2 regions of the Priestia aryabhattai genome follow, and region 2 is predicted to be linked to the other one. Evidence: a T-box and tRNA genes for the amino acid it is inferred to sense, from the RefSeq annotation. Region 2 holds a T-box; the other holds one or more tRNA genes.
What was found. A T-box is a leader RNA that pairs with one kind of tRNA and senses whether it is charged. The one in region 2 lies ahead of serS (serine--tRNA ligase), so its partner is inferred to be a tRNA-Ser.
Positions count from the first base shown of each region.

Region 1: it has a tRNA-Ser gene. The T-box ahead of serS (serine--tRNA ligase) is inferred to sense a tRNA for this amino acid. The anticodon was not compared.

Region 1 is NZ_JAMBOQ010000001.1:890,359-900,095, reverse strand. Features, by position in the region: gene M3225_RS04670 (MFS transporter) at 1-512, shown strand, start outside; gene M3225_RS04665 (hypothetical protein) at 647-826, shown strand; gene M3225_RS04660 (DUF1189 domain-containing protein) at 842-1,624, opposite strand; gene M3225_RS04655 (DUF456 domain-containing protein) at 1,983-2,468, shown strand; tRNA gene M3225_RS04650 (tRNA-Asn) at 2,531-2,605, shown strand; tRNA gene M3225_RS04645 (tRNA-Met) at 2,607-2,680, shown strand; tRNA gene M3225_RS04640 (tRNA-Asn) at 2,721-2,795, shown strand; tRNA gene M3225_RS04635 (tRNA-Ile) at 2,799-2,875, shown strand; tRNA gene M3225_RS04630 (tRNA-Ser) at 2,887-2,979, shown strand; gene sodA (superoxide dismutase SodA) at 3,176-3,784, shown strand; gene M3225_RS04620 (MFS transporter) at 3,914-5,191, shown strand; gene M3225_RS04615 (peptidoglycan D,D-transpeptidase FtsI family protein) at 5,353-7,530, shown strand; gene pstB (phosphate ABC transporter ATP-binding protein PstB) at 7,884-8,681, shown strand; gene phoU (phosphate signaling complex protein PhoU) at 8,704-9,363, shown strand; gene M3225_RS04600 (DUF4912 domain-containing protein) at 9,557-9,737, shown strand, end outside.
Region 2 is NZ_JAMBOQ010000020.1:1,573-11,309, reverse strand. Features, by position in the region: gene tadA (tRNA adenosine(34) deaminase TadA) at 1-94, opposite strand, end outside; gene M3225_RS28315 (isochorismatase family cysteine hydrolase) at 174-716, shown strand; gene M3225_RS28310 (LysM peptidoglycan-binding domain-containing protein) at 773-2,074, shown strand; gene M3225_RS28305 (deoxynucleoside kinase) at 2,218-2,853, shown strand; gene M3225_RS28300 (deoxynucleoside kinase) at 2,856-3,533, shown strand; tRNA gene M3225_RS28295 (tRNA-Ser) at 3,654-3,746, opposite strand; gene serS (serine--tRNA ligase) at 3,855-5,132, opposite strand; T-box leader at 5,185-5,397, opposite strand; gene pdxT (pyridoxal 5'-phosphate synthase glutaminase subunit PdxT) at 5,455-6,042, opposite strand; gene pdxS (pyridoxal 5'-phosphate synthase lyase subunit PdxS) at 6,064-6,951, opposite strand; gene M3225_RS28275 (serine hydrolase) at 7,141-8,496, opposite strand; gene guaB (IMP dehydrogenase) at 8,647-9,737, opposite strand, start outside.

The sequences.
Region 1 (9,737 bases), on a different contig from region 2:
ACTTATCTTTTTTAATAGAGGAAACGTATCATATAGACGGTTTTTTAAAAGGAACCGCTTTTTTATTTCCTCTTGGCGCGATGACGCTCGTTTCTTATTGGACCGGTCAGCGAATCAAAACAGATGTAGAGCTCATGAAAAAATTAATGATAGTAGGAATGATTCTTTTATTCGTGATGTTTGGAGTATTAACAATTATTTACACGCTTCCTATTTTGATGTTTTGTTTGACAGTCGCCTTTGGCGGCTTAGGATTTGTTCTTCCGTGCATTAATATGATGATTACTTCAGCGGCTTCAGACGAAGAAAGAGGGTTTATTGTATCCATTTATGGAACGGTGAGATTTTTAGGAGTAGCATTAGGGCCTGTTATTTTTGAAATGTGGATGCATAATGAAAGGCTGATGTTTATTTATAGCTTTATCCTGCTCGCAGCAGGAGGTTTATGGGTTTTGTATCAGTTGAAAATTCTTTCTTCTGCAATGGTAAGAAAAAAAGTTGTACAGAAATAAAGAGGCTGGGACAAAAGTATTTTAGTTGAAGGAAGCTCCGAACAAATTTGATTCTTGATCAAGAATCAAATTCGTTCGGATTTTTTCATTGGTAGGGTGAACATAGGTTTCTTGTATGTAGGTGCTTCTAGCTGTTGATTGGAGGGCAAGGCGAAGACTCCTGCGGGAGAAGCGGAATAGGTGAGACCCCGCAGGAGCGTGAGCGACGAGGAGGCTCATCGGCCGCCCGCGGAAAGCGAAGTCTTGCACGGAAATCAACAGCGGTGGAACAAGCGATCCCTACTAGCTCATTTATCCAATTTGTTCGTCTTTAGATTGGATTGATTTTGTTAGGTCTCAATCTCTTTATTAGGCTTTACGTTTTTTCTTATAGGAAGCCCTATGATAAGCAACAAGTAAATGAAGAATGTTCCTATCCAGTAAAGAGAGCTATGTGTTGCTAGAGACAAGGAAAAAGCTTCAAATAGCGTATAGATCAACGTGAAGGCTACCATACTATAAGCGCTCAGTGCCCATAGCTGTTTGAAAGGCAGCTGCTTTTTAGTAATGAGCCCAATCAGTTTTCCAAGGTAAGCGAGGCAGGTAATGAAAAGAAAGTTTAGTCCAGATGTTAATACGTACAGTAAAAGCATAGAGATAGGGACCAGTATGTATAAAGAAGATTTTTGTTCGTGTAGCAAGTTTAACAGTTCATTTTTCTCTTTATGATGCCAATTTAATAAATCATATGAATACGTTTGTGTTTGTGAATTAGTCGTGATGTAAATTCCATCCTTTAAAAAACCAATCGCATGAGCAGAAGAATGAAACTGTTCAATAGATTGTGAGGAATTTAAGATAAAAGCAGTACCGTTTACTTTTTTTGTGAAAGGCTGACTTGACGTAAGCCGCGAATTTGAAATAGAAAAAGAAGAAACAGATTTCGGAAGATCTGTAGTAGCGATATGATAGCCGTTTACAATCGTCAAAGTCATAAAGAAAAATGTAGGCAGCAAAGAAATAAGTGTTAAAAACAACACAAAGCCAATCGTCTTATTCGTATGCTCAAAGCGAAGCGACCTTATTTTTTGGAAGGAAGTAAAACTCCATGCCATCTTTTTCAGCATGCTCATTGTAAAGCCTCCTACTATTAAAAATTCTGATTATACCTTATTTTATAGCGAAAATTTAAGGTTTACAATAGATTTTAGAAACCGTTCCCAATTACAATGATGCCATGGAGCGTTTTGTCAAAAGCACATCTTATGCTTAAATAAACGTATATGTACAGGTTTTGCTGTCATTGTTTTTGAGGATATTACCGGCAGCTTGAGGACCGTGCTGTTAATATTGCAGAAGTGCCACTCGAAAATCGTTATCTGAAGACGTATTCGAAAGTAAAATAAAGGAAGGTCTCGTGGTGCAAGGTCTTTCTTTATAGGAGTAGTTATTGTATGATAAATAGTAATAATAAAAAGGATAGGTGCGGGCATGGCTATTTTATGTTGGGCATTAATTATCATTAGCTTTGTTGTATCGTTTGTTGGGTTGGTTTACCCCATCATCCCAAGCGTGCTATTTGTAGCTCTAGGGTTTGTTATATACGGTTTGTTTTATGATTTTAGTTCCTATAGCTGGTTATTTTGGGTGATACAAGGATTGTTAGTTATAGCGCTTTTTTTAGCAGACTATATAGCCAATATTATCGGTGTAAAAAAATTCGGAGGTACTAAAGCAGGTGTGTGGGGAAGTACAGTTGGGCTGCTTGTTGGGCCGTTTATCATCCCGGGATTTGGAATTATTTTAGGTCCGTTTATCGGAGCGGTCGTGGGAGAACTGATTGTTCATCGAACAACGATTAGCAACGCAGTGAAAATTGGAGTAGGTTCGGTTATTGGGTTTTTTAGTGGCGCTATCTCAAAAGGATTTATTCAACTTTTGATGATTGCATATTTTTTATACGCTGTTTTAAAATAATATATTGACTTTAGGCTAGAAACATGTTAAATTTTTAATGTCGCTAGTAAATGTTATATTGTTCCACAGTAGCTCAGTGGTAGAGCAATCGGCTGTTAACCGATCGGTCGTAGGTTCGAGTCCTACCTGTGGAGCCATGGCGGTGTAGCTCAGCTGGCTAGAGCGTACGGTTCATACCCGTGAGGTCGGGGGTTCGATCCCCTCCGCCGCTATTTCTCAATTTACATTTGTGATATACATAATTCATATTGTTCCACAGTAGCTCAGTGGTAGAGCAATCGGCTGTTAACCGATCGGTCGTAGGTTCGAGTCCTACCTGTGGAGCCATGGGGACCCTTAGCTCAGCTGGTTAGAGCAGACGGCTCATAACCGTCCGGTCGCAGGTTCGAGTCCTGCAGGGTCCACCATTTATACGGTTGGAGGAATACCCAAGTCCGGCTGAAGGGATCGGTCTTGAAAACCGACAGGGGTGTTAAAGCCCGCGGGGGTTCGAATCCCTCTTCCTCCGCCATACTATTGTCTATTCAAAGCTTCTTTTAAGAAAAAGAAGCTTTTTTATGTTTAAAAGAATAGTGAATGGGAATTAGGTAAATATAAATCATGGATTAAGTACTTTTTATTTGAAACAGTAGGGTAAATTTGCTAATCTAAATGTATACGGTGCTTTTGCGCCAAAATGCTTACATATTTTGAAGGAGGAATTATTCATGGCTTACAAATTACCAGAACTACCTTATGCATACGATGCACTGGAACCACATATCGACAAAGAAACAATGAATATTCACCACACAAAACATCACAACACATATGTTACAAACCTAAACGCTGCTGTTGAAGGCAAATCGGATCTAGAAAGCAAAAGTATTGAAGAGTTAATTTCAAACTTAGATGCTGTTCCTGAAGATATCCGTACAGCAGTACGCAATAACGGTGGCGGTCATGCGAACCACTCATTATTTTGGACAATCCTTTGCCCTAACGGCGGCGGTGCTCCAACTGGTGAATTAGCAGACGCTATCGCTAGCAAATTCGGCAGCTTTGATCAATTCAAAGAAGAATTTGCAAATGCAGCTAAAACTCGCTTCGGTTCTGGCTGGGCTTGGTTAGTTGTAAACAACGGCGAATTAGAAGTAATAAGCACACCAAACCAAGATAGCCCATTAATGGAAGGCAAAACGCCAATCCTTGGTCTAGACGTTTGGGAACACGCTTACTACTTAAATTACCAAAACCGCCGTCCAGATTACATTTCAGCATTCTTTAATGTTGTAAAATGGGACGAAGTTGCTAAGCGTTACGACGCTGCAAAATAAGTTAAAGACGTATTTAAGAGCCAGTAAAGTAATTATTACCTTTACTGGCTTTTTTGTTTTCCAATTCTTTTACATATCTCCTTTTCTTTTTCACACACTAGGTGTAGAAGAGAAAAGGAGTTTTTTGATATGCCTTTATTAAAAAAAGTAGTTGGAGATGTAGAAGTTAGTAAAGATTTACTTTTGCTTTTAATTATAGGCGGTCTTTATGCCTTGGCTATTTCAATTTCCAATTCGTTTGTTAACATTTATCTGTGGAAACAATCAGGCGAATTTTCGGATCTCGCTATTTATAATTTAGCGGTAGTGGTGCTTCAGCCGCTTACGTTTATTTTAGCAGGTAAATGGGCCAAACGAATTGACCGGGTTGTGGTTTTAAGGTTAGGTGTATCTTTTTTAGCTGTTTTTTATATCGCTGTATTAATCAGTGGAGCTAACGCAGCCGAGTATTTAGTATTGCTTGGTGGACTGCTGGGTATAGGATATGGCTTTTATTGGCTAGCTTTTAATGTGCTAACTTTTGAAATTACAGAACCTGATACAAGAGACTTTTTTAACGGATTTTTAGGAATCTTAAACTCTTTTGCAGGGATGATTGGTCCTTTAGGAGCGGGCTTCGTTATTTCCGCTTTGTATGAATCACTTGGGTATAAAATTGTCTTTGGTGTATCTCTGCTATTATTTATTGGGGCCGTTGTGCTTAGTTTTTTTATTACAAGACGTGCAGCGGAAGGAGTATACAAATTTAAAGAAGTATGGGCTGAACGAAAAGTCAATAAAGATTGGAATCGAATATTGCAAGCTCATTTCTTCCAAGGGTTGCGTGAAGGTACGTTCATTTTTGTTGTATCCGTCATGGTGTTTATTACGACGGGAAGTGAATTAGCTTTAGGGACATATGGACTGGTGAATTCAGCGGTTGCGTTTGTAGGATACTATGTAGCCTCAAGATTTATTAAGCAAAAAAATCGCCTTCGATTTATTTTCACAGGGGGACTCCTTCTCTATGGAGCAGTCTTTTTGCTTATCTTTAACTTATCGTATCCAAAGTTAATTATATATGCTGTTTGTATTGCCATTGCCTATCCTATTTTGTTGGTTCCATTCATTTCTCTAACGTACGATGTGATTGGACGAGCAAAAGACGTTGTTTCAAAAAGAATCGAATACATTGTTGTCAGAGAAGTATTTCTGAATATTGGACGCGTCGTTTCCATCTCTTTATTTTTAATAGCTGTACTGTTTTTTGATGAAGCAAAAAGTATTCCCATTTTATTAGCTATTGTTGGAGCAGGGCATACAATCATTTACTTTTGTGTGAGACATATTTCACAGCCTCTACACAAAAAAGAAACTACGGTTACTCCCCCAGTATTAAATGAAGGAGACGGAGAATCTCCAGCTTAGAGTGTTGTCAGCTCCTTCATTTGTACTATGGAAAATGTCTCGCTTTTCTTTTAGAATAAATACGTTGCGTAAATAGGCACCTGCCAGGTGTCTATTTATTTGCTAAATGTCTGATTTTATGGTGTTATGGTATATATGTTTTATAAAGTGTAGGTGTTGGTATGAAAAAGAAAAAAAGAAGAAAAAGTCACGTGCCTTTTCGTGTGAACTTACTTTTCTTGACCGTATTTGCCCTATTTTCCGTATTAATTTTGCGGTTGGGACTTGTTCAAATTGTGTACGGTGAGAATTACGAACGAGAAGTCGAAAAAACACAGGACGTTACAGTCAGTACGCCTGTTCCCCGAGGGAAAATGTACGATCGTTATAACCGCGTAATTGTAGATAATACCTCTTTAAATACGATTACATATACTCGTTTTCAAGGAAACACAGCTGAAGAAAGGCTACGCATCGCTAAAAAGTTAGCCACTATGATCGATGTTCCTTACACCACAAATGTGATTGATATTCCAGAAAGTAAAAAGAATAAAGATGCTAAAAATGTGGTAAAAATTACAGAACGCGACATGAAGGATTATTGGATTATGCTTCACCCTAAAAAAGCGGAGCAGAAAATTATGCAAGCTGATCGCAAAAAAGTTCAAGACGGTGAAATGACTGATGACGAACTGTATCAACGTCAGTTGGACCGCATCTCTAAAAAAGATTTAGAAGGTTTAAAAGGTGATTTAGAAGTTCTGGCTATTAAGCGTCAAATGGAGGCAGGTTATTCTAACACGCCACAAATTGTTAAAAGCGGTGTGACAAATGAAGAGTATGCCGTTGTAAGTGAGCATTTAGATGAGCTTCCAGGTGTCGATACAACAACGTATTGGGATCGCTCATACCCAGAAAACAGCACTCTCCGTACTTTGCTTGGAAATGTATCCTCTGCCAACGAGGGACTGCCCAAAGATAAAGTGCAGTATTACTTGTCAAGAGGCTATAGCCGAAATGACCAAGTTGGGACGAGCTATTTAGAGAAGCAATACGAAGCTCAGCTCAGCGGTCAAAAAGAAAAAGTCCAGTATGTAACAGATGATAAAGGAAATCTCCTTGATACACTTCAAGTGTCTAAAGGTGAACGCGGCAGTGATTTGGTATTAACCATTGATATGGAGCTTCAAAAAGCAATAGAAAAACAAATTACGGACCAGCTTTTAGCCAAAAAGCAAATGAAAGGAACGCAATTTTTGGACCGTGCTTTTGTGATTATGATGGATCCTCACACAGGAGAAATCTTAACGATGGCAGGTAAAAAATACACCATTGATAAGAAGACTGGAGTGCCTAAAATAGAAGATTTTGCATTAGGAAATATTTCAACATCTTATACAATGGGTTCTGTTGTAAAAGGAGCGACGGTTCTAGCTGGCTTAGATTCAGGAGCTATTAAGCCAAATACAGTGTTAGTCGATGAACCGTTAAAAATTAAAGGAACACCCGTTAAAAAATCAGCTGAGGCTGAAGGATTAGGACCATTAACGTATTCATCAGCGTTAAAATATTCATCCAACGTATTTATGTTTAAAACGGTAATGGCTATGGCTGGATTACAGTACCATAAGAACATGACTTTACCGATTAAACCTGATACATTCAGCGAACTGCGTTCTTACTACAGTCAGTTCGGCTTAGGCGTATCAACAGGCATAGACCTTGATAACGAATCGACAGGTGTCCAAGGCGGAAGCGATATTCCAGGTACGGCGCTTGATTTAGGAATTGGTCAGTATGATACGTACACGCCGCTGCAGCTTGTTCAATATACTTCTGCAATAGCTAATGGAGGATATCGGATCAAGCCGCAGCTAGTAAAAGAAATCCGAAAACCAACGATTAAAACCGATGAAATTGGCGGTACGCAGCATTCATTTGAACCTGATGTGTTAAATCGTATCACGATGAAAGAAGAATACATTAAAGATGTTCAAAATGGCTTTAAGCGCGTTACGCAAGAACAAGGCGGTACAGGATATGCAGCTTTTCATACAGCGAACTATAATCCTGCTGGTAAATCAGGAACGGCACAAGCCTATGAGAAAAACCCAAGCGGAGGAGATCCGATTAAAGTTAATAATTCAAACTTCGTGGCCTTTGCTCCGGCAAATGATCCTGAAATTGCAGTAGCTGTCGTTGTACCATCGGCATTTGTGCCAAGTGCACCAAATACCATTACAAAAGAGCTTGCTCGTTCTGCGCTCGATACGTATTTTGATTTAAAGAAAAAAGGCGAACAAGAAGTAAAAGATCAAGAAGAGAATCAACAGGCTGTCATTGCAAACGACGCCAATTAAAGCACTGATAAAATCAGTGCTTCTTTTTTTATTAAAAATCTTTACATATATGGTTTTTTATTGAATTTAAGAGTCGTAAGAACTAGTTTTTTACCTAAAAAATACGCAGATAGACCTTCGTTTACAAAAGCTTTACATTGAGTTAAAACACAATTAATAGTCGACTATTATTCTGTAAGTGTAAGGGTTAATAGGAAATGATAAAAATAAGGAGAAGCGTTTTGGCTTCTCGTATTTACAATGATAGTAAACAATAGATAGTAAACAATAGATATTAAATAGACATAGAGAGACTTTTATTGTGCTCAAAACGGTTAAAGACGATGAAGGAGGATTATCCAATGGCAATAACAATGGAATTGACTAACAAAGAAAAAGTGAATACTCCGCAAACAAAAGAAATTGTATATAAAACAAAAGGTTTGAATTTATGGTATGGCAACACACATGCCTTAAAAAATATTGATTTAGACATTCATGCTAACGAAGTTACCGCGATCATCGGTCCATCAGGCTGCGGAAAATCAACATATATTAAAACGTTAAATCGTATGGTAGAAATGACCCCAATTGTCCGTACATCAGGTGAAATTGAGTATAGAGGGAAAAATATTTTTGATAAATCGTACCATGTAGAAGAGCTACGGACGCAAGTAGGAATGGTTTTCCAAAAGCCAAATCCGTTCCCGAAATCTATTTATGATAATATTGCGTACGGTCCAAGAATTCATGGCGTTCGCAACAAGAAAAAGCTAGATGAAATTGTTGAAAAAAGTTTACGAGGAGCAGCTATTTGGGACGAAGTTAAAGATCGTTTGAATCAAAATGCGAATGGTTTGTCAGGTGGACAACAGCAGCGTATCTGCATTGCGCGCTGCTTGGCTATTGAACCAGACGTTATTTTAATGGATGAGCCTACTTCTGCACTTGATCCAATTTCAACGTTAAAAGTAGAAGAGTTAGTACAAGAATTAAAGAAAGACTTTAGCATTATTATTGTTACACATAATATGCAGCAAGCGGCACGTATTTCAGATAAAACAGCATTTTTCTTAAATGGAGAAGTGGTAGAGTACGCAGAAACAGATGAAATCTTCTCAATGCCATCTGATAAACGCACAGAAGATTATATTACAGGTCGTTTCGGTTAAGACATACAAGGAGATGGGATGAGTGGTTGTACGCGAAAAGTTTCATGGTGATTTAAAGATATTACGTGAAAAATTATTAGAAATAGGGCGCTTAACGCATGAGGCGCTATCAAAATCAATTGAAGCATTGCAAACAAGCAACGTTGAGCTGGCGCTAGAAATTATCGACGGCGATGCATACGTTGATGATTTAGAAGAAGAAATTAATGACCTAGCTATCTTACTTATTGCAAAGCAACAGCCGGTGGCTATCGATTTAAGACGTATCATTGTGGCAATTAAAATTGCTTCGGATGTTGAGCGTATGGCGGACTTTGCGGTTAACGTAGCAAAATCGGCTATACGAATTGGAAATGAAGAATTAATTAAGCCGTTAGAACATGTGAAGAAAATGCACGATATTTCGATTGAAATGCTGAGTCTTTCGTTAAAAGCTTATCACGAGGAAGATCTTGTGTTAGCTAAAAAAGTAGCGGAAATGGACGATGAAGTGGATGAGCTTTACGGAATAACAATCAAAGAACTTTTAAGTCTTGCTAAGGAAAAGCAGGAGGCCATGAACCAAATTACACAGCTTTTATTTGTAGCCCGCTATTTAGAGCGTATGGCTGATCATACCACTAACGTAGCGGAAAGCGTATTTTACCTTGTGAAAGGCAAGCGCTACGATTTAAATGAATAGTAGCAAAACCTCTTCTAATAAGCGAAGAGGTTTTTTTGTTAGTAAATTACAATCACTATATTAACCTGAATTTTTAACACAAATCGACAAATTGCGTTTATTGTGGCAACTTTTTCTGAATGGTAAGATGTTAATAAGTTTATACGGCACTTGTATGTAGAAAAAACAATCTAAGAAACGAAGTGATAAAACAGTGGCTGCTAATCTTATTCAAAACTTAAATGTGTGCATAGCTACTCAACTTGACTCATCTCGTATTTATGTTCACTGGTCGTTTTCAGAGCATATTCGAGAGATGGTAGAAAGTATGTTTTCGACACGGTGGGAAGAATTGAATCTAGCTATGTGTACGTATGATATAACAGGTCTTCATT
Region 2 (9,737 bases):
GAACAATAACCGCTCCAATCGGAACTTCTAATTTATCTTTGGCTTTTAATGCTTCATCGATTGCCAACCTCATATACTTTTCATCATTTAACACTTTTTATCCAACCTTACATATTATATTTTTTCTGAGTCAAACTACTTACTATGTACATTAGGAAAAGGAGAGACCGTGTGTGAAGAACGCTAAAACTGCTTTAATTATTATTGATATGCTAAACGATTTTCAATTTAAAAACGGCAAAGTACTTGCTGAAAAATCTTTAACAATTGCTCAAAACATCGCCAAATTAAAACAGTATGCCTCGTCTCAACAAATCCCTATTATCTATGTCAATGACCACTATAAGCTATGGCAAGCAAACTTAGAAACCATTTTAACCCACTGTACAAATGAGATAAGTTCACCCGTTCTACATCACATTTCACCACAAAATGCTGATTACTTTTTAATTAAACCAAAGCATTCTATCTTCTATGGCACAGCTTTAAATATTTTGCTATCACAGCTCGATGTGCATACACTTATTTTAACAGGAATTGCGGGAAATATATGCGTACTTTTTTCAGCTAACGATGCTTATATGCGTGAGTATAACTTAATTGTTCCTGAAGATTGTATTGCTTCAAACGCAAATGAAGACAATATCTTTGCTTTGAGAATGATGCATAACGTATTAAATGCTCGTATTTGCAAACATACTGAGTTGATGAATTAAGTAAAAAGCCTTCTCATATGATGAAAGTAAGTCATATGAAATGGAGGCTTTTTATTATGCAAATTTACACTGTTAAAGCAGGAGACAGTATATATAGTATTGCAAAACAGTTTCGCATTGAAGCAGGAAAAATTATAAGAGCAAATGAATTACCTAATCCAAATCAACTCGTCATCGGCCAATCTATGGTTATTCCAATCAATGGTACTTACTACACAGTAAAATCTGGGGACACTATATGGAAGATAGGAAGAAAATTAGGCGTTAGCTATCAGGCTATTGCCAATGCAAACAATGTTTCAGTTACAGCACCCTTAACACCTGGCCGCCGCATTTTAATTCCTCCTTCCCCAAACAAAAGAAACGGTGAGTTTTTAGGGTATGTTGAAACAAGCAATCGAAAAATCACGCCTCAAACAGAAGAAATGATTAATCAAAATGCAAAATACCTTACCTATCTCGGACCAGCGAACTTCGAAGTGCAAAAAGACGGTTCGCTAAAGGCACCTCCACTCAATAATTTAGGTTCTATTGCTAAAGAAAATGACGTTATTTTCTTAATGGTATTAGCTAATATTGAAAATGGCGCATTCAGTGACGAAGTCGGCCGAGCAATTTTAAATAATAAAGACGTTCAAGATACGCTCTTAAACAATATTGTAAAAGCAGCGAAAGAACAAAGTTTCAGAGACATTCACTTTGACTTCGAATTTTTGCGTCCGGCAGATAAAGAAGCCTATATTGCTTTTTTACAGAAAGCAAAAAAGCGTCTTCAAGATGAGCAACTTCTTATGTCTGTCGCTTTAGCTCCGAAGACAAGTCGGGATCAAAAAGGCAAATGGTATGAAGCACATGATTATAAAGCCATTGGAGAGATTGCTAACTTCGTTGTTCCGATGACATATGAATGGGGATATAGCGGCGGGCCTCCCATGGCCGTTTCTCCTATTGGTCCCGTACGTGATGTTCTAGAATATGCAGTATCTGAAATACCTAGTTCAAAAATTATCATGGGCCAAAACCTATACGGTTACGATTGGACACTTCCTTACAAGCCAGGAGGAGAATATGCCAAAGCTATTAGTCCTCAACGAGCTATTGAGTTGGCAGCTCGATATAAAGTAGCTATTCAATACGACAATAAAGCACAAGCTCCTTTCTTCCGGTATAAAGATGAACAGCAGCGTACCCACGAAGTATGGTTTGAAGACGCTAGGTCTATTCAAGCCAAGTTTGATTTAATTAAAGAATTAAAACTTAGAGGAATGGCCTACTGGAAACTAGGCTTAGATTTCCCGCAAAACTGGCTCTTGATTGAAGACAACTTCAAAATTACAAAAAGACTGACACAGCAATAAATAGGGAAAGCTTACTGTTAACAGTAGGCTTTTTGTTATTCTTCTTGCTGAAAGAAATTTCTTTTCCCCTTATTCTCCTTCTCTATGTTAAAATATTTTTTGTCTGTTTTTTTTGAACGAGTGGTCATGAAGGAGGCAAATGAATGCAAGGCACACCTTTTATTTCAGTAGAAGGACCCATCGGTGTCGGAAAAACCTCTTTAGCTAAAGAGATTGCGCAAGCATTTCAATTCGAACTTTTAAAAGAAATCGTAGATGAAAATCCATTTCTCGGGAAATTTTATGAGAACATCGAAGAGTGGAGTTTTCAAACAGAAATGTTTTTTCTATGCAATCGATACAAGCAGTTGGAGGATATTCAAAAAGGGTTCTTATCTTATAAAAAACCTGTTGTAGCAGATTATCATATTATGAAAAACATGATTTTCGCTGAGCAAACGTTAAAAGATGAACAGTATAAAAAGTATGTACAAATTTTCCACATCTTAACGGCTGATATGCCAGCTCCGAATATTATTATTTATTTAAATGCAAGTTTAGATACTTTGTTAAAGCGCATTAAAATGCGAGGAAGAGAAATTGAACGAAACATCGATCCTCATTACCTTGCGAGGCTAAGTGATGATTATGAAAAAGCTATGACGGCGTTTGAACAAAATAACCCTAATGTAACTATTTTGCGTTACAACGGTGATGAAATAGATTTTGTACAAAATAAACAACACTTAAATAGAATCTTATCAGAGGTTCAAGAGAGTATGTTAAAAAGGAGTATGTAATGATAAACTTACGATCGAAATACAACATTCCTAATGATGCTGTGTTGACGATAGCGGGTACAGTTGGAGTTGGGAAATCTACGATGACTCAATCATTGGCTGATGCTCTCCAATTTCGCACATCGTTTGAAAAAGTAGATTCCAACCCTTACCTAGACAAATTTTATGGGGATTTTGAACGTTGGAGCTTTCACCTACAAGTATATTTTCTAGCGGAACGCTTTAAAGAACAAAAGAAAATTTTTGAGTATGGCGGCGGCTTCATCCAAGACAGATCTATTTACGAAGATACTGGTATCTTTGCTAAGATGCATTTTGAAAAAGGAACTATGTCCAAAGTAGACTATGAGACATATACAAGTTTGTTCGATGCAATGGTTATGACTCCATATTTCCCTCATCCGGACCTACTAATTTATTTAGAGGGCAGCTTTGAAGATATTGTAGACCGCATTCAAGAAAGAGGGCGACCAATGGAACAACAAACGCCGCTTGATTATTGGAAAGAGATGCACGCCCGATATGAAGATTGGATTAATAACTTTACGGCTTGCCCTATTCTTCGTTTAGATATTAGAGAATATGACCTTATCAAGGATCCTGATTCAATTGAATCAATTGTTGAAAAAGTTGGTCGCTTTTTACAACATAATGAAAAGTTAAAACGTCGTCATCTATAAAAAAATGCCGCTTTATCTATTAAAGCGGCATTTTTAACAAATAAAAAACCGTTACTTATAAGTAACGGTTTTCCAATCTCCAATTTATCGCGCTATGTTAATTGCATTATAAGTCAAATATGGCGGAGGAAGAGGGATTCGAACCCCCGCGGGCTTTAACACCCCTGTCGGTTTTCAAGACCGATCCCTTCAGCCGGACTTGGGTATTCCTCCGTATCGACAAGTATTAATTTATCATATACAAATCGTGAAGTCAACTCTTTTATTAATTTTTTTCAAAAGATGCTCATTAAGAATTACCTTAATGAACATCTTCTACTTTTATTTAGAAATAAATTCTTTGTTTCCCATATATGGACGCAGCACTTCTGGAATTTGAATTGATCCATCTTCCTGCTGGTAGTTTTCTAAAATTGCAGCTACCGTACGGCCAATTGCCAAGCCAGAACCGTTTAGTGTATGAACATGTTCTGATTTTGCTTTTGTATCGCGTCGGAAGCGAATATTAGCACGGCGAGCTTGGAAGCTTTCAAAGTTTGAACAAGAAGAAATTTCACGGTACGTTTCATAACTTGGAATCCAAACTTCAATATCATACTTTTTGGCTGCTGTGAAACCTAAATCAGCTGTACACATGCTTAGAACTCGGTAAGGTAAACCTAATAGTTGAAGAACCTTTTCAGCATGGCCCGTTAATTTTTCTAATTCATCATAAGAATCTTCTGGCTTAACAAAGCGAACAAGCTCTACTTTATTAAACTGATGCTGACGAATAAGACCACGTGTATCTCTTCCTGCAGAGCCTGCTTCTGAGCGGAAGCAAGCACTATACGCTGTATAAGCAATTGGAAGCTGGTCTCCGTTTAAAATTTCATCACGATGTAAATTTGTAACTGGTACTTCAGCTGTAGGAATTAAGAAATAATCTTCTTCTTTAATTTTGAATGCATCCTCTTCAAATTTAGGAAGTTGCCCTGTTCCTGTCATGCTCATACGATTTACCATATATGGAGGAAGAATTTCTTCATAACCATGCTCATCCATATGTAAATCCATCATAAAGTTAATAAGAGCACGTTCTAACCTTGCACCTAAACCTTTATAAAATACAAAGCGACTTCCCGTTACTTTCGAAGCTCTTTCAAAATCTAAAATATTTAAATCTGTTCCTAAATCCCAATGCGGTTTTGGTTCAAAATTAAATTGTTTAATTTCTCCCCATTTACGAACTTCTACGTTATCATCTTCAGTTTCACCTACAGGCGTACTTTCATGTGGAACGTTAGGAATTGAAAGCAACAATAGTTCTAACTCTTCTTCAACGCTGCGAAGCTCTTCATCCAATTGCTTTACGCGGTCTCCTACTTTACGCATTTCAACGATTAAATGATCAGCATCTTGTTTTTCACGCTTCAATTGTGCAATTTGCTGTGATACTTCATTTCGCTTGCTTTTTAACTCTTCTGTTTGAGCAATTAGCTCACGACGTTTTGCATCTAACTCTTCAAAGCGACCTAAGTCCGTTAAGTCTTCCCCACGAAACTTTAGCTTTTCTTTTACTTCGTTAAAATTAGCACGTAAAAATTTTAAATCTAACATACTTAGTACCTCCTTTAGTATAAAAGGGCAAAATAAAAACTCTCATCCCCATGAAAGGGACGAGAGTTTACCCGCGTTGCCACCCTAATTGAAAGCTAAAATAAGCCTTCCTCTTAAACCAGATAACGGATGAACCGAAACTGCCTACTACTTTTTCGACAGCTTGCTCCAGGACGGATTCATAAGAATTGATTATCGATTCACACCAGCCATCGACTCTCTTGAAATCAAAAATCTTATTACTATTTCCTATCAACGCTTTATACCAATATCATTTTTAATAATCATAATGTACTACAAGTCTTTACAAGATGCAATTCATTTATACAGGTTTTTTTGAAGCTTCTTCAACCATTGCTACAAAATACTGAGCCATTCGAGCATCATCTGTTAATTCTGGATGAAACGAACACCCCAAGAATTGACCTTGTCTCGCTGCAACAATTCGGTCGTTATGCATTGCTAAGACTTCAACGTTTTCTCCTACTTCCACAATATGCGGAGCACGGATAAATACGCCTATAAAATCTTCACCAATATCTTTAATGTTTAGGGCAGCTTCAAAGCTATCCCGTTGACGCCCAAATGAGTTGCGAGCTACCGTAATATCCATAACACCTAAATGGGGCTCTTCACGGTCAACGACTTGTCCTGCAAGTAAAATTAAACCCGCACACGTACCAAACACCGGTTTACCTGCTTGTGCAAACTGGCGAAGAGGTTCCATAAAGTCATACTTGTCGATCAGACGACGCATCGCTGTGCTTTCGCCGCCCGGTAGGATTAAACCATCTACTTTATCTAGCTGTTCAACTTTTTTAATGATAATGGCTTCGGCGCCTGCTGCTTCTAATGCTTGTGCATGCTCGCGAAAGGCACCTTGTAACCCTAATACGCCTACTTTTACCATTTTGTCAAAACTCCCTTTAAATTACCACCCACGCTCTTGCATGCGGTTTTCTGGTAATAATGATGAAATTTCAATCCCTTTCATTGCACTTCCTAATCCTTTTGACAAGTTTGCAATGAGTTCATAGTCTTGATAATGTGTTGTTGCTTCGACGATTGCACGAGCAAATTTTTCAGGGTTGTCTGATTTAAAGATTCCTGAACCAACGAACACACCGTCTGCTCCAAGTTGCATCATTAACGCGGCATCAGCTGGTGTTGCTACACCGCCTGCTGCAAAGTTTACAACCGGTAAGCGGCCTTCACGTTTAATTTGCAGTAATAACTCATAAGGCGCACCTAATAGTTTTGCCTCTGTCATTAACTCATCTTCGTCCATGCCCACAACTTTACGTACTTGAGCGTTTACTTGGCGCATATGACGCACTGCTTCCACGATGTTTCCTGTCCCTGGTTCGCCTTTTGTACGAAGCATTGCTGCTCCTTCAGCAATACGACGAGATGCTTCGCCAAGATCACGACAACCGCACACAAATGGAACCGTAAATGTATTTTTATTTAAATGAAACTCCTCATCAGCTGGAGTCAACACTTCACTTTCATCGATGTAGTCTACCCCCATCGCTTCTAGCACGCGTGCTTCAACAATATGGCCAATACGAGCTTTTGCCATAACTGGAATGGACACAGCATTCATCACTTCTTCAACAATTGTTGGGTCTGCCATACGAGACACGCCGCCTGCTGCACGGATATCAGCTGGAACACGCTCTAATGCCATAACGGCAACAGCACCTGCTGCTTCTGCAATTTTTGCTTGTTCTGCATTGATAACGTCCATGATAACGCCACCTTTTTGCATTTCCGCCATTCCTCGTTTTACACGATCAGTACCTGTAATGTTATTCATGTTTGTCTTCCTCCTGTATCAAGTGTTTCACAATAATTTTTAGTGTATATACAAAATTCAAAACTTAGTGTCTATTCTACCGCATTTTTCGGAAAATTCCTATCTAATTTATAGATTATATAGAAACAAATCTAAAAATAAAAAAAGAGATACTCTCTTGTAGTATCTCTTCTTTCTCTTGAGTTATCATTAAAACCAGTTATTCACTGTATTTGCAGCATTCATCCAAATATTGCTAAAGAAGTTACCGATGCTGCGGGTAGCTAGAGAGAACCATCCAGCTTTTTCAACAGATTCGTTTGTCACAACCGGCGTCATGCTATCTGTAGTTTGGCCTCCTACATAGCCTAGATCTTTGAGATTGCTGTTTGTTGCACTAACATAAGCAACCATTTCTCCTTTTTTAATAGGAGCTACAACTTTTTGATCGTTCACAACTTTATCGTTTAACTTAAAGTTGATTTTAGTATGATCTTTTTGACCTTTTTCGGTAATAATCTTTACCGAATCTTTTGGAGAAACGGAAGCTTCTTTTGATTTTCCTTTAGCAATGTCAATTGTTTCGTGCCCTTTAATCTCGCCGTTAGCAGGCACTACTTCTTTTAACTGAAAATGACTAAAAGCGTAATCTAATATCTTTTTCGTTTGGGAAAAACGAGCAGCTTCCGTAGACTTGCCGTTTTCCTTAGCATTCATTACAACTGTTATGTATCTTACCCCGTTACGCTCTGCAGTCCCAGTGAAACATTGACCTGCAAAATCTGTATGGCCAGTTTTTAAGCCGTCCACGCCGCTGTATGCAGCTGAAAAACCAGGGAGCATCTTATTCCAATTGTTCATTTTTGTTTCGCCTTGTTGTCCTTGTCTAAACATCTTAGAAGGAGTTTTAGCTACTTCCAAAGATTCTGGATAATCATGAATTAAGTGATAAGCAAGAGTAGCAACTGCCCGAGCCGATAGAAGGTTCTCATCTTCTTCCTTCGTTCCTTTTGGATACATCCCTTTTAACAAGGAATTAGAAAGACCTGTAGAATTGACAAATTTTGATTCACCCATATTTAATTTTTTTGCCGTTTTATTCATTAACTTAATAAAACCTTCTTCAGAACCACTAACAGCTTCAGCTAAAGTAATGGCAGCTCCATTAGCTGAATAAATAGCCATGGCATCATATAATTCTTTTACCGTGTATTTTTGGTTTTCAATTAATGGTACATTTGATAATCCATAATCCTGAGAAATTTTAGCTGCATATTTACTAACTGGCACACGTTGATCCCAAGATAATTTCTTATCTTTTATGGATTCTAATACTAGGTATTCCGTCATCATTTTTGTCATGCTTGCAATACCTAATAAAGCATCCGTATTTTTCCCGTATAGCACTTTCCCCGTACTTGCCTCTACTAAAATGGCTGCATCTGCTTCAACCCCAATATCATCTGTTTTAGAAGCAGCTGATGCTTGTGTAGAGACAAAAAATACGCTGGCCATTAACATAACAGCAATGACACAAATTAATTGTTTCTGTAATGCGTTTCTCACTCTATACCCTCCAAACGTAAACTCACATAAATGTAATTTTATCATACTAAAATTTAAAAAAATAGATAAAGAAGTACTGTTACATTCATGATTAATGGCATAAAAAACACGTTTCCCTATTAGGGAAACGTGTTTTTCAAACATTCATGATTATCTCATAGAATAGTTAGGAGATTCTTTTGTAATTTGTACATCATGTGGGTGACTTTCTCTTAAACCTGCTCCAGTCATACGAATGAATTGTGCCTGTTCACGTAACGCTTCTAAGTTAGCTGCACCACAGTAACCCATTCCTGCGCGTAAACCGCCAATCATTTGATATAAAGTATCTGCTACAGGTCCTTTGTAAGGCAAACGGCCTTCAATACCTTCTGGAACTAATTTTTTATTATCTTCTTGGAAGTACCGATCTTTACTTCCTTTTTCCATAGCTCCTACAGAGCCCATTCCACGGTACACTTTAAAGCGTCTTCCTTGGTAGATTTCTGTTTCTCCAGGACTTTCTGTCGTTCCTGCTAGAAGGCTTCCTAGCATTACTGTATGTCCACCAGCTGCAAGTGCTTTTACGATATCTCCAGAGTACTTAATACCGCCATCTGCGATAATAGCTACACCGTGCTTACGAGCTTCAGTTGCACAGTCATATACTGCTGTAATTTGTGGAACGCCTACACCAGCTACAACACGAGTTGTACAAATTGAACCAGGTCCAATTCCTACTTTTACTACGTTTGCTCCAGCTTCAATTAATGCTTTTGTACCTTCAGCAGTTGCTACGTTACCAGCAATAATATTTAATTCTGGATATGCCTCGCGAATGCTGCGTACTGTATCTAAAACGCCTTGTGAATGTCCATGCGCTGTATCAATAACGATAACATCAACGCCAGCTTGTACTAATTTTTCGATACGAACATTTGAATCAGCTGTTACGCCAACAGCTGCTCCAACTAATAATCGACCTTGTTGATCCTTAGCTGCATTTGGAAACTCAATTACTTTTTCAATGTCTTTAATCGTGATAAGACCTTTTAATACGCCATTGTCATCTACAAGAGGTAACTTTTCAATTTTGTATTGCTGTAGAATTTTCTCTGCTTCTTCTAAAGTCGTTCCTACTGGAGCAGTAACTAATTCTTCTTTTGTCATTACATCAGCAATTTGCATTGAATAATCTTGGATGAAACGCAAATCACGGTTTGTAAGGATTCCAACTAGTTGTTGTTCTTCTTCGTTGTTGA